3 regions of the Hydrogenophaga laconesensis genome follow, and region 3 is predicted to be linked to each of the others. Evidence: predicted binding sites of a transcription regulator. Region 3 holds the regulator's gene; each other region holds the start of a gene.
The links. The regulator FNR, encoded in region 3, switches genes on or off when oxygen is low (the NO sensors DNR and NnrR bind a similar motif). The targets are predictions, from matches to a motif close to TTGATNNNNATCAA.
Positions count from the first base shown of each region.

Region 1: the regulator FNR is predicted to act here: its motif matches at 3,054-3,067, upstream of J2X09_RS12080 (bacteriohemerythrin).
Region 2: the regulator FNR is predicted to act here: its motif matches at 2,385-2,398, upstream of J2X09_RS22625 (DUF7933 domain-containing protein).

Region 1 covers NZ_JAVDWE010000006.1:54,340-58,450, reverse strand. Annotated here, with positions in the region: gene J2X09_RS12100 (efflux transporter outer membrane subunit) at 1-467, shown strand, start outside; gene J2X09_RS12095 (hypothetical protein) at 501-734, shown strand; gene acuI (acrylyl-CoA reductase (NADPH)) at 744-1,742, shown strand; gene J2X09_RS12085 (DUF2189 domain-containing protein) at 1,744-2,514, opposite strand; gene J2X09_RS12080 (bacteriohemerythrin) at 2,591-2,989, opposite strand; gene J2X09_RS12075 (2OG-Fe dioxygenase family protein) at 3,135-3,875, shown strand; gene J2X09_RS12070 (DUF4256 domain-containing protein) at 3,889-4,111, opposite strand, start outside.
Region 2 covers NZ_JAVDWE010000016.1:84,346-88,456, forward strand. Annotated here, with positions in the region: gene J2X09_RS22625 (DUF7933 domain-containing protein) at 1-2,111, opposite strand, end outside; gene J2X09_RS22630 (helix-turn-helix transcriptional regulator) at 2,906-4,024, shown strand.
Region 3 covers NZ_JAVDWE010000018.1:105,488-109,598, reverse strand. Annotated here, with positions in the region: gene hemN (oxygen-independent coproporphyrinogen III oxidase) at 1-1,099, opposite strand, end outside; gene fnr (fumarate/nitrate reduction transcriptional regulator Fnr) at 1,253-1,972, shown strand; gene J2X09_RS24070 (hypothetical protein) at 1,950-2,183, opposite strand; gene J2X09_RS24065 (nitrogen fixation protein FixH) at 2,185-2,478, opposite strand; gene ccoG (cytochrome c oxidase accessory protein CcoG) at 2,506-3,879, opposite strand; gene ccoP (cytochrome-c oxidase, cbb3-type subunit III) at 3,965-4,111, opposite strand, start outside.

The DNA of each region.
Region 1 (4,111 bases), on a different contig from region 3:
CCGCGGGCTACGCCGCCCCCGACCTCGGCGATGTGTTCAAGTGGTCGGCGCGCGCGTGGGGTGTGGGGGCGCTGCTGTCGGTGCCTCTGTTCGACGGTGGCCGGCGCGAGGCCGGCGTGCAGGGCGCGCAGGCGCAACTCGACGCGGCCGCCGCCAGCTACCGGGGTCAGGTCCTCACGGCCTTCCGCGAAGTGGAGGACCAACTGTCGGCCCTGCGCTGGCTGCAGGACCAGGCCCTGGCCCAGGGCCGTGCGGTGGACGCCGCACAGCGCGCCAGCACGATCTCGGAGACGCGCTACCGCAATGGCCTGGTGAGCCAGCTCGAACTCCTCGATGCGCGCCGCAACGAGTTGATCAACCGGCGCCAGGCGCAGCGCGTGGAGGCCGCTCGGCAGCAGGCCACGGTGCGGCTCATCCGCGCCATGGGCGGAGGCTGGACGGTGGAAACCCCGACCCGGGACACGTGAGCAGCGCCGGGGTGGGCACCGGCACAATAGGGCATGCGCTCTCCCGCCGCGATCCTTCGCCGTCTGTGGCAACCGCACCGTGGCCTGTTCTGGCTCATGGTGCTGCTGCAGTTGCTGTCTTCGTGCATCGTGCTGTTCGTGCAGATCACCGATCCGCCCGATGCGCTGCGCCTCGCGCTCGGCGTGATGGCGCTGATCGATTCGCTGCTGGCCTGGTGGCTGGCGGCGCGCCTGTGGCGCGAGTCGGCCCCATCCACCCCTTCCTAGGAGACGTTCATGTTCGATGCCTTGCTGATCACCAAGCCCGAGTCGGGTTACCGCTGCGAACTCGCGCAACTGGACGAAGCGCAACTGCCCGCCAGTGGTGACGTCACGGTGCGCGTGGACTACTCCACCGTGAACTACAAGGACGGTCTGGCCATCACTGGCAAGTCGCCCGTGGTGCGCAGCTTTCCCATGGTGCCTGGCATCGACTTCGCCGGGTCGGTCACGCACAGCGACCACCCGGACTGGAAGCCGGGTGACCGCGTGCTGCTCAACGGCTTCGGTGTGGGCGAGGTGCACTGGGGTGGCCTGTCGCAGCTGGCGCGTGTGAAAGGCGACTGGCTCGTGGCCCTGCCAGACAGCTTGAGCGAGCGCGACGCCATGGCCCTGGGCACCGCCGGCTACACCGCCATGCTGTGCGTGCAGGCGCTGCAGAAACATTGGGCCGAGGCGGGTGTGGCCGCCGGCAGCGGGGAGGTGCTCGTGACGGGCGCGGGTGGTGGCGTCGGCAGTGTGGCGATCTCGCTGCTGGCCGGGCTGGGCCATACGGTGGTGGCCTCCACCGGCCGGCCACAGGAAGAGACTTACCTCAGGTCGCTCGGTGCCGCCGCGGTGATCGACCGCAACGAACTCGGCGCACCCGGCAAGCCTTTGCAGAAGGAGCGCTGGATCGGTGTGGTCGACTCCGTGGGCAGTCATACGCTGGCCAACGCCTGCGCGAGCACGCGCTACGGTGGCGCGGTGGCCGCCTGCGGCCTGGCCCAGGGCATGGACCTGCCCGCGAGTGTGGCGCCTTTCATCCTGCGCGGTATCACGTTGTATGGCATCGACAGCGTGATGGCTCCCATGGCGAAGCGCGAGGCCGCGTGGGGCGAACTGGCCCGCACACTGGACCGCGCGCAGCTGGCCGCGATGATCACCGAGATCGGCCTGGCGGACGCGATCCCCGCCGCCAGCCAGATCCTGGCGGGCCAGGTGCGCGGGCGGCTGGTTGTGAACGTCAAGGGCTGAGTCAGCGCGCCGGCACCGCCTGCCGGTATGCGTGCCAGGTGGCATGGCCCACCACCGGCCCCACCACGATCAGACCCAGGAACCACGGCAGCATCGCCAGTACCACGAGCAGCGTGATGAGCGCTCCCCACCAGGCCATCACGCCCGGGTTCTGCAGGCAGGCCCGGATGCTCGTGAGCGAGGCAGAGATCGCGTCGGTCTGGCGGTCCAGGATCATGGGAATCGAGATGGCGCTGGTGACGAAGATCAGACCGGCGAAGACGCCACCCACCAGCGTGTAGGTGATGAGGAATTCCAGGTTCTCGCGCGCCAGCAGCTGGCCAGGCAGGTTGTGCGCGTCGGGCACGGTGCTGAACGACACCGCAAACACCACCAGCGACGCGCGGCCCCACAGCATTTCCAGGATGAGCAACACGCCCGCGAAGATCGCGATCGAGCCCTTGGTCTGCTCCCAGGCCAGCAAGGAATCCGGCAGCGAAGGCGGGTGGCCTTCTTCCAGCGCCCGGCTCACGTGGTACAGACCCAGGCACAGGAAGGGCCCCAGCAACAGGAAGCCCGCCGAGAGCGCCAGCACATAGGCCGGTGCGGTGCGGAACACCAGCAGCAACGCGTGCCCCATGAGAAAGAAGCACATGCCGTAGAACAGGCCCACCGGCGTGCGCACGAAATCAGCCCAACCCAGGCGAAGCCAGCGCAGCGGGTCGCCCGCGTTCAGTTCGGCCAGCTGCAGATTGAAAACCGAAGATGGCGGCTGGGGTTCTTCGTCGTTCATGACTGTCTCCTCGGTGATGCGCGCCACCTCATGGCGGGTGCTTGTGCGCAGGTCTGTGTCCGGGTTGCCTTGTGGGTCAATTCAAGGTGTGTCCCCGCAGGTGCAGGGCCAGCGCCGCATCGAACGCATGCGTGTGTTTGGCGAACCAGGCGCCCAGTTCGCGAGCCATCTGGCGCGCCGGTGCGAGATCGCCGTTGCGGATCTGCCCGATGCCCTCGCGCAGGAGGTTGAGCACCACGCGATGTTCCAGCGCGTGCGCGTCCGAACGGCCATGGCCTGTGTCGCGCATCCAGGCATCCTCCTGGCCGAAATGGGTGGAGACGTGGGCCACCAGGTCGGCCCAGGCCTGGGGAAGCTCGGCGTCGTTCGCGGCCTGCGCGCGAGCCAGCCGCTCCATGAGTTCGCGGTTCATCGTGTCCAGCGGGCCGTAGTCCAGATTCAAGGCCTCGGACCATTGCGCAACGGGGGTCGCCATCGGGTGCTCCTTTTGTCTCTTGCAAGGCGTTGCCGGAGCTTGGCAGTAGCCGTCGCCGCGCGCCTTGATCCAGCGCAAACGCTGGGCACGCGCAAGGCCCGGTGGCCTGTGGGCCCACCGGCGCGCCGCTACACTGGCCGGCGTTATGACCAGCGAATTCCAGCCTCCTTACGTGCCCCTTTCCGCGGTGCACAGCACCCTGCAATCCACCGGTTTCGCGCTGCTCAGTGCGGCCGACGTGAGCGAATGGCTCGCCGCGCGGCCGGTGGATCTGGCCGAGCTGCACACCGGCTGGAACCAGCTGCCACCCGATGCCTACCTGAAGGACGGTGGTCGTTACCGCAGCCGGCGCCACAGCTGCTTCGTGGTGGAGGACGATCGCGTGCGCCAGGTGCCGCACCGCGCCCACTGGCAACCGCTGGAATACAACGCCTTGCACGGCGGCATGCAGCGCTGGTTCGAACCCATGGAACCCGCCACCGTGGCGCTGCCGGTGTGGAGCCGCCTGCTTGCGCGGCTGGGCGAAGCGGCCAGCCAGTTACGTGGCCCGCAGCCCTGGAGCGTGGAGGCCCACGTGTTCCGCATCGACACCACCGACGGCATTGGCCGCCCCACGCCCGAAGGTGCCCACCGCGACGGTGTGGACCTGGTCGCCGTGTTCATGGTCGACCGCCACGCCATCAAGGGCGGGGAGAGCCGCGTGTTCGAAGCGAACGGCCCCAGTGGCCAGCGCTTCACACTGCGCGAGCCGTGGTCGCTGCTGCTGATCGACGACTCGCGCGTGATCCACGAGAGCACACCGATCCAGCCGCTGGAAGAGGGCGCGCTGGGCTGGCGCGATACGCTGGTGGTGACCTGCCGGCGGGGTGGCTTCCAGGGCGACTGATCCGCCCTGAACGTCAGACGCTCACCCAGCCCCTGAAGCCCCGCGCGGCGTAGTACGACTGCGCGCCATTGTGGTACGTGAAGACCTGGCCGTAGCGCCGGTCGCAGAACAGCGCGCCGCCCAGCTTGCGGATCCCGGGTGGCGTTGCCACCCAGCTCGAGGTCTTCAGGTCGAACTCACCGTACGCCTGCAACTGGCGGTACTGCGCTTCCGTCAGCAACGAGATGCCCATGGCT
Region 2 (4,111 bases), on a different contig from region 3:
TGCACGCCCACCGTGCCACCGACCACGTTCACCCGCACGCTGCACTGGCCCGGTGCGAACGGCGAAGTACCCGCGCGCGGCGGGAGGCTGCCGCCACTGAGCGAGAAGCCAGTGTCGCCCGGGTTGGCGGTGACCGTGCCGCCGCAGGTGGTGGTGGCATTGGCCGGGCTCGCCACGCGCAGCGCGGCGGGCAGCGTGTCGCTGAAGGCCACGCTGGAGAGCGCCGAGAAGTTGTTGTTGGTCAGTTCGATCTGGACCACCGACGGCGTGCCCTGGAAGCGCTGGCGCGCGACCACGCCGTCGAAGGTCTTGGTCACCACCAGCGGGTTGACCGCCGTGAGGCTGACCGCGCCGGCCGTGCCCGACACCGTGCCGTTGCCCGCGCCGAAGCTGGCGTTGGTGAGGGTGGTGGCGGGTGCGGCGTTGTCGGGCACGCGCGCGGTGAAGCGCACCACGCAGGTGGTGCCGCCCGGCGCGGCACCAGGAAAGTCGAAGGTGAACGCGGGCGCGGTCACCAGCGGTGCCGGCATGGGCGCACTGAAGCTGCAGCCGCCGGTGATCGTTGGCGCGATGCCGCCATTGCTGGCATCCACGTACACCATGCCGGTCGGCAGCGTGTCGGTGAACGTCACGCTGGTCTGTGGCGAGAGGCTGAACGAGGTCACCGAGACCGCGAAGGTGGCGACATCGCCAGGCGCCACGGTGGTGGGCGTGATCGCCTTGGCCACGGTGAGCGCGTTGTCGCGCACCTCGATCGGCGCGCTGCGCGCCGGCGAGGTGAAGCCCTGCGCGTTGCTCACCGCACCCGAAGCGAAGCTGTTGGTGTGGGTGCCGGTGGTGGTGGAGGTGACGTTGAACTGGATGCGGCACTCACCGCCGGCCGGCACCTCGGCGCCGCTTAGCACGAAGCCCTTGTCGACACCCGCGTCGGTGCCCGTGGCCAGGCTCGCGCCGGCGCCGCAGCCGAGCAGGTTGGCCGCGCCGATGGCGCCCGAGTTGCGCAACGCGGCAGGCCAGCCGGTGCCCACGGTGTCGCTCAGGCCGACGATGGTCAGCGGGGCGCTGCTGTTGTTGCCGATGCGCACGGTCAGCAGCGAGTCGGCACCCGCGGTCAGCGGCGTGACCGAGAAACCCTTGGCCAGCGTGATCGGGCTGTTGACGGTGATGTTGGTGGTGGTGCCGGGGTAGGTCAGGCCGCGCGTGTTGCCCACGTCACCGGCCGCGATGGTGTTGGTGCCCGCGGCGGACGCCTGACCGGCGGCGAGCACGCCGCGCACGGTGAACTGCAGGTTGCAGGTGCCGGGCGAGCCGGCCGGAATGGCGCCACCGGTGAGCGTGACACTGCCGGCCGTGAAGCTGGTGCTGCTGCCACAGGTGTTGCCGACGATGCCCAGCACCTCGAGGTTGGACGGCAGCGAATCCGTGAAGCTGGTGAACGGGATGTTCACGCCGCTGTTGGGGTTGGTGAAGGTGATGGTCGCGGTGCGCGAGGCGCCCTGCACCAGCGTGGCACCGCCCAGGCTCTTGGACACCGCCGGCAGCAGGATGCTGTTGACCAGCACGCTTTGCTGCGCGGGCGAAGCGGCCGCGGGCATGAGGTCGGTGGCGTTGATGACGTTGTTCCAGGTGCCGCCGCCGTTGTAGGACGTGAGGTCCACCGAGATCGTGCAGAAACCATCGACCCCGCCCGCGTACGGCGGGATGGTGAAGCCGCTGACGGTGAGCACGTCGACGCCACCGGGGCCGGCACCTGGGGCCGGGCTGAGCGTGGCACCCGCGCAAGAGGTGGTCGGCGCGACGTAGCCCGGATGCCCGGCCGGGTACAGCCGGAGCTGGGGCGGCAGCGTATTGACGAGCTGCGCGCCGTCCTCCTGCGCGCTGTCGTTGCTGATGGTGATCGTCAGCCGCGTGCGCTCGCCCACCACGATCGTGCTGGCGCTCACCGACTGGCTCACGACCAGCGTGGCGTGCGCCGCGCCCGCGAACACGGTGAGCGCCGCCAGCAAGCCGAACGCCCGCACGATCCGCGAGGCCCGGGGCGCCGCGATGGCTGTCGAAGGCGCAAGGGCGCCCTTACCCGTGGCCAGACCACGTGCAAAAAAACGAAGCATGGTTTTCCCTCTACTGCCACGCGGAGCGACGCCGCGTGTGTTCCCGCCAGGTGGCCAACCGGACCACCGCCGGCACGGCCGGACGGAAGAAACCTCCGCACACAGTCGTGCCTTTTGTTACATGCGCGCACTATATCGGCGCACGCCAGTCTTCAACGATTCACGACCTCATTGCTGCGATAAAAGTAACGAATTCGTGAAATTTGATGTATGAAGATTCATCCAATATGACCTTGTCATATTTAACAGAATGTTGTTTTTATTAATGTTTTTTTGACAAATAACAAAAAATCCGCGGATTTTCTCGTCTCTTATGCTTTCACAAATGCGAGCGCACACTCACTTATATTAGGTTGATATTAATTAAAAATTTATTAAAAATCGGATCGACGAACGGTTACAAATGACGGCCTTGCCGGCATGAAAAAGGGCCAGCGACCTCCCCAAACGGGCACCGGCCTGGCGGGTTCTGGCAGTGGATCGACGGGAACGCGACAACAAGCCGTGCGCACCGGGGCGCTCTGGGCGGCCCGCTGGGTGCCCGTGCCCCGCACTGCGCACGCCCGGGGTTCGACCCAGACCACGCGCGTGAAGGAGCTACCGCCCTTGAGCGGGCTGCGCGTCGCCGGCACGCCGGTGAGAAAAGAAAGGGTGTCAGGCGCTAGTGCGCATTCCGCTTGAAGGATCGGCGTCGCGCAACCACAATGGGCGAGCTCAAAAATGTGTAGCACGCCACGCTGCCCCCAATGGGAGCGGGGCGCATCCCCTTCATTTCAAGGTGCACGCTGGCCGACATGCGAGCCGATCTGGAAGAGTCGCTGACCGACACCGTCTACCGCACGGTGTTCGAGCCTGACGCCTGGGCCGAGGCCATGCGTCTGTGCGCGCAGGCCTTTCCTTCCAACGGGCAGACCTTCTATTTCCTCGACAAGCTGTCCGGCCGGATCCGCCCGGTCGCGCTCGAAGGCGTCGCGCCGCGCTGGCTGGCGGGGTTCAACGACCTCTACTTCGCCCGCGACAACCCCTGGATCCGCGTGAGCGAGCGCCTGCACCGCCCGGGCGTGGTGCGCACCAACGAGCGCCTCGACGCCTTCCTGCGCGAGGATGGCGCGCTCTACCGCTCGGCCTACTACAACGAGTGGATGCGGCCGCAGGGCTTTCGCCACACGATCGGCAACACACTCTTCGCCGAGGACGAGGTGGTGGCCAACGTCACGCTGCTGCGCGAACCCGGGATGCCCACCTTCAACCGGCGCGAGGTGGCCGCATTCGAACGTCTGAGCCGGCACATGACACGCGCCCTGCGCCTCGCGGTTCGGCTGGAACACGCCGAAGCCACGGGGCGGGGCATGGCCGCGCTCGACCACCTGCACCACGGCGTGGCGCTGGTGGGCCGCGATCTGCGGGTGATGTACGCCAACGCGTCCATGGAGGCGCTGCTGCGCGGCACGAATGGCCTGCGGCTGCGCGAGGGGCGGCTCACCACGGGTTCGCGCGCCACGCTGGAACGGTTGCAGGCGATGGTGAAGGCCGCGCTCTCGCCAGCGGCAGGAGCGCCACCCGACACGCTCACGCTGGCGGCCACGGCCTCGTCCACGCTCAGTCTGCAGGCCTCACCGGCGCGCGGCGCGGCAGGGCGTTACCTGCCCCGGCAGCCGCTGGCCCTGCTGACGGCCACCACCCTGCAGCCCAACGACCCCGTGTCCCACGACGCGCTGCGCCAGCTCTACGGCTGCACGCCGTCCGAGGCGCGGCTGGTGATGGGCCTGGTCAGCGGCCTCACGCTGCGCGCCGCTGCGCTGGCAGCGGGCACGTCCTACGAGACCGCGCGCACCACGCTCAAACGCGTGTTCATCAAGGTCGGCGTGCACAGCCAGTCGCAGCTGGTGGCCCGCCTGCTGCGGGCGGTGTGAGCTCCCCCCCTGCGCCGCTGTGCGGCTTCCTCCCTCTCTGGCGCGCCTCCGGCGCTGGGAGGGGGGACGGCATCTCGGGCCGGCGGA
Region 3 (4,111 bases):
GCGTGAGCGCCAGCCCGCGCACGATGGGCAGCCGCCCCTGGTCGAGCAGGTCGCGGTATTCCTCCAGCGTTTTCGCGTTCTGGCTGTAGGTGGCGCCGATGCGCCCGATCGCGGAAACGCCGAGCGCGATCAGATCGCAATCGGGCTGGGTGCTGTAGCCCTGAAAGTTGCGGTGCAACCGGCCCTGGCGCTTGGCCACCGCCAGCGCGTCGTTGGGCAGCGCGAAGTGGTCCATGCCCACGTACACATAGCCCTCGGCCATGAGCTTGTCGAGCGACATGGACAGCATGCCGAGCTTGTCACCCCCGCTGGGCAGTTCGGCGGCCACAATGCGGCGCTGCGGCTTGAAGCGCGACGGCAGGTGGGCGTAGGCGTAGAGCGCGATGCGGTCGGGCCTCAGCTCGCTCACCTGCGCCAGCGTGCGCGCGAACGACTCGGGCGTCTGCAGCGGCAGGCCGTAGATCAGGTCCACATTCACCGATTCGAAGCCGATGCGCCGCGCGGCCGCCACCAGCTCAAACACCTGCCCGGCGGGCTGCACGCGGTGCACGGCCTTCTGCACCGCCGGGTCGAAGTCCTGCACCCCGAAGCTCAGGCGGTTGAAGCCCAGCCGGGCCAGCGTCTTCAGGCGTTCTTCGGTCACGGTACGCGGGTCGACCTCCACGGAGTACTCGCCACCCGGCACCAGGGTGAAGTGGCGCCGCAGCATGGCCATGAGGTCTTCCAGCTCGGCGTCGGAGAGAAAGGTGGGCGTGCCGCCACCCAGGTGCAGCTGCGACACGTTGTGGCCCGTGCCCAGGTGAGCCACCTGCAGCTCCACTTCACGCGCCAGGTAGCGCAGGTACTCGGCCGCGCGCGAATGGTGTTTCGTGATGACCTTGTTGCACGCGCAGTAGTAGCAGACTGATTCGCAGAACGGAATGTGCACGTACAGCGACAAGGGCAAGGCCATGGAGCCGGCGCGGCGCTGCTCCAGGGCCTGGATGTACTGGTTCTCGGTGAAGGCCTCCACGAACCTGTCGGCAGTGGGGTACGAGGTGTACCGGGGCCCGGATACGTCGAAACGCCGCAGCAGGTCCTCGGATATGGCGTGGCTCAAGATCGAATCTCCATCAAGGCCTTCACTGTGCGCCACTGCCCCGCAATATCTTTTGATCCGGATCAAAAGACGTCGATCTGATCCCCTCCGGGGGCGTCAATTCACACCCCTGGGGGGTATGCTGTAACCTTTTGCGAATCTGGACCTTTTCCAATGGACGCTCAAAGCATCAAAGTCGCCTGCTCGAGCTGCAACCTGCGCGAACTCTGCCTGCCCATGGGGTTGAACCCCGATGAGATGGACAAGCTCGACAAGGTGATCTCCAAACGCCGCCGCGTCAAGCGTGGCACGTCGCTGTTCAGCGTGGGCGACAAGTTCACGTCGCTCTACGCCGTGCGATCGGGCTTCTTCAAGACCTGTGTGACGACGGCCGACGGCCGCGACCAGGTGACCGGGTTCCAGATGACGGGCGAGATCATCGGCCTCGACGGCATCGTGAGCGACCACCATTCCTGCAACGCCGTGGCCCTGGAAGACGCCGAGGTCTGCGTGATGCCGTTCGACCAGGTGGAAGAGCTCTCGCGCGAGTTCACCACGCTGCAGCACCACGTGCACAAGATCATGAGCCGCGAGATCGTGCGCGACCACGGCGTGATGCTGCTGCTGGGCAGCATGCGCGCCGAAGAACGGCTGGCCGCCTTCCTGCTCAACCTGGTGCAGCGCCTGCACGCACGGGGTTTCTCGCAATCCGAGCTGGTGCTGCGCATGACGCGCGAGGAAATCGGCAGCTACCTCGGCATGAAGCTGGAAACCGTCAGCCGCACGTTCTCCAAGTTCGTGGAGGACGGCATCATCGATGTGAAGCAGCGCTACGTGCACATCAAGAACACCGACGGCCTGCGCCGCATCGTCAACCCTCAGACCTGCGGTTGACGAGAGCCACGCTCAGCGCGCTGGCGGCGGCCGTCACGGCCCAGAACACGAAGAACGACACGGTGTAGACCGCCTGCCGGGTCCAGCCCAGCGGCTCGCCGCTGAGCCCGTGCAGATCGCCCGGATCCACTGCGGCGAACACCACCATTTCCAGCACCGCTGCGAACAGGAAGGCAGGCCAGGCAATGGCCATCCATGGGCGCGCGCTCATCTCAGGGCTCCCTGGGCACCACCGGCGAGGCCGCGTGGTTGCGGGCCTGGTGTGCGGGCTGCAGCTTGATCAGCGCATCCGTCTTCGCCTGCCCTTCCAGCACCTGCACGGCCTGCCGGTCGCGTTCGAACTCGGCCTTGTCGAGCACGGGGTCGGCGTTCCTGACAGCGATGAAGGCGGTGAAGATGCTGGCCACGACCACGGCCAGCGGGCCGCCCACGACCAGCCACATGTGGGGCACGCGCCACCAGGCAACGGGGGCCGCGGCGACCGCGGGAGATGTCGATGGGTTCATGGAAGCTCCTCGGATGAAGATGAGAGTTCAGCGCGGCACAAGAAACGCGGCCTTCTCGGACACATGGATCGCCTCGTCGCCCACGGCGCGAATGTCGAACTGGATCGGGTGCGAGCCGCTGCTGGCCGCGTCCGGCGGAATCTGCACCCGCACCGCCACCGCGCGCACCTCGGTGGAAAGCACCTCCACCTCGGGGCTGGAGGCCAGCGCGATGCCTGGCAGACCCGAGACGCCGATGGCATAGCGTTGGGGCACCTCGGTGGCGTTCATGATCTGCAGGCGGAAGACGTTCTCGATGCGGCCCTGCTCCACCATGCGGGCCAGCGCCCCCCGGTCGCGGATCACGTCGACCTTGAGCGGTGTGCGCAGGAACAGGCTCAGGCCCACGGCCAGGGTGATCGCGGCCAGGATGGCGGTGTAGACCAGCACGCGCGGGCGCATGGCGCGGCGCAGCATCTGGCGCGTGCTCCAGCCGTTGGCCACGCCGTTCTGGGTGGAGAAGCGGATCAGCCCGCGCGGGTAACCCACCTTGTCCATCACGTCGTCGCACACGTCGACGCAGGCGGCGCAGCCGATGCACTCGTACTGCAGGCCCTTGCGGATGTCGATGCCGGTGGGGCAGACCTGCACGCACAGGGTGCAGTCCACGCAAGCACCCAGCCCCAGGGCCTTCGGATCCGCCTTCTTCGAACGGGCGCCCCTCGGTTCGCCGCGCTGTTCGTCGTAGGTGACGATCATGGTGTCCCGGTCGAACATGGCGCTCTGAAAGCGCGCATAGGGGCACATGTACTTGCAGACCTGCTCGCGCATGAAGCCGGCGTTGCCGTAGGTGGCGAAGCCGTAGAAGAAGATCCAGAACCACTGCCACGGTCCGAGGGCGCCGGCCAGCGAGAGCGCACCCAGTTCGCGGATCGGTGCGAAGTAGCCGACGAAGGTGAATCCCGTCCAGAGGGAGAACAGGATCCACAGTGCATGCTTGAGCGAGCGCTTGCCGAACTTGACCGCAGACATTGCCGACTGATCCAGCCGCAGGCGCGCGGCCCGATCGCCCTCCACCTTCTTCTCGATCCACAGGAAGATCTCTGTATAGACCGTCTGCGGGCAGGCGAAGCCGCACCAGAGCCGCCCGGCCACCGCGGTGAACAGGAACAGCGAGAAGGCGCAGATGACCAGCAGGCCGGTGAGGTAGATGAAGTCCTGGGGGTACAGGACCAGCCCGAAGATGTAGAAGCGGCGTGCCTCCAGATCGAACAGCACTGCCTGGCGCGCGTTCCACTCCAGCCAGGGCAGCCCGTAGAACACCAGCTGCGTGATCCACACCATGACCCAGCGCCACGTGGCGAACAGACCTTTGACGGAACGCGGCTGGATCTTCTCGCGCGATGCGTACAGCGACACCATGGTCTCGTCCTCTGCGGGGACGATGGGAATGGTGGTTCTGGGTTTGCCGGTGGCGGTGGTCACGGTGTGATCGAAGGTTCGGGGATCAATTCGCTGAGCCTGGCTTTTTCGACAAGCCCCAGACGTAGGCGGTCAACACGTGGATCTGGTCCGCGTTGAGCTTGCCGGCCTGCGCGGGCATCTGGTTGTTGAAGCCCTTGGTGACGGCGCGCACCACGGCCTCTTCGCCCCA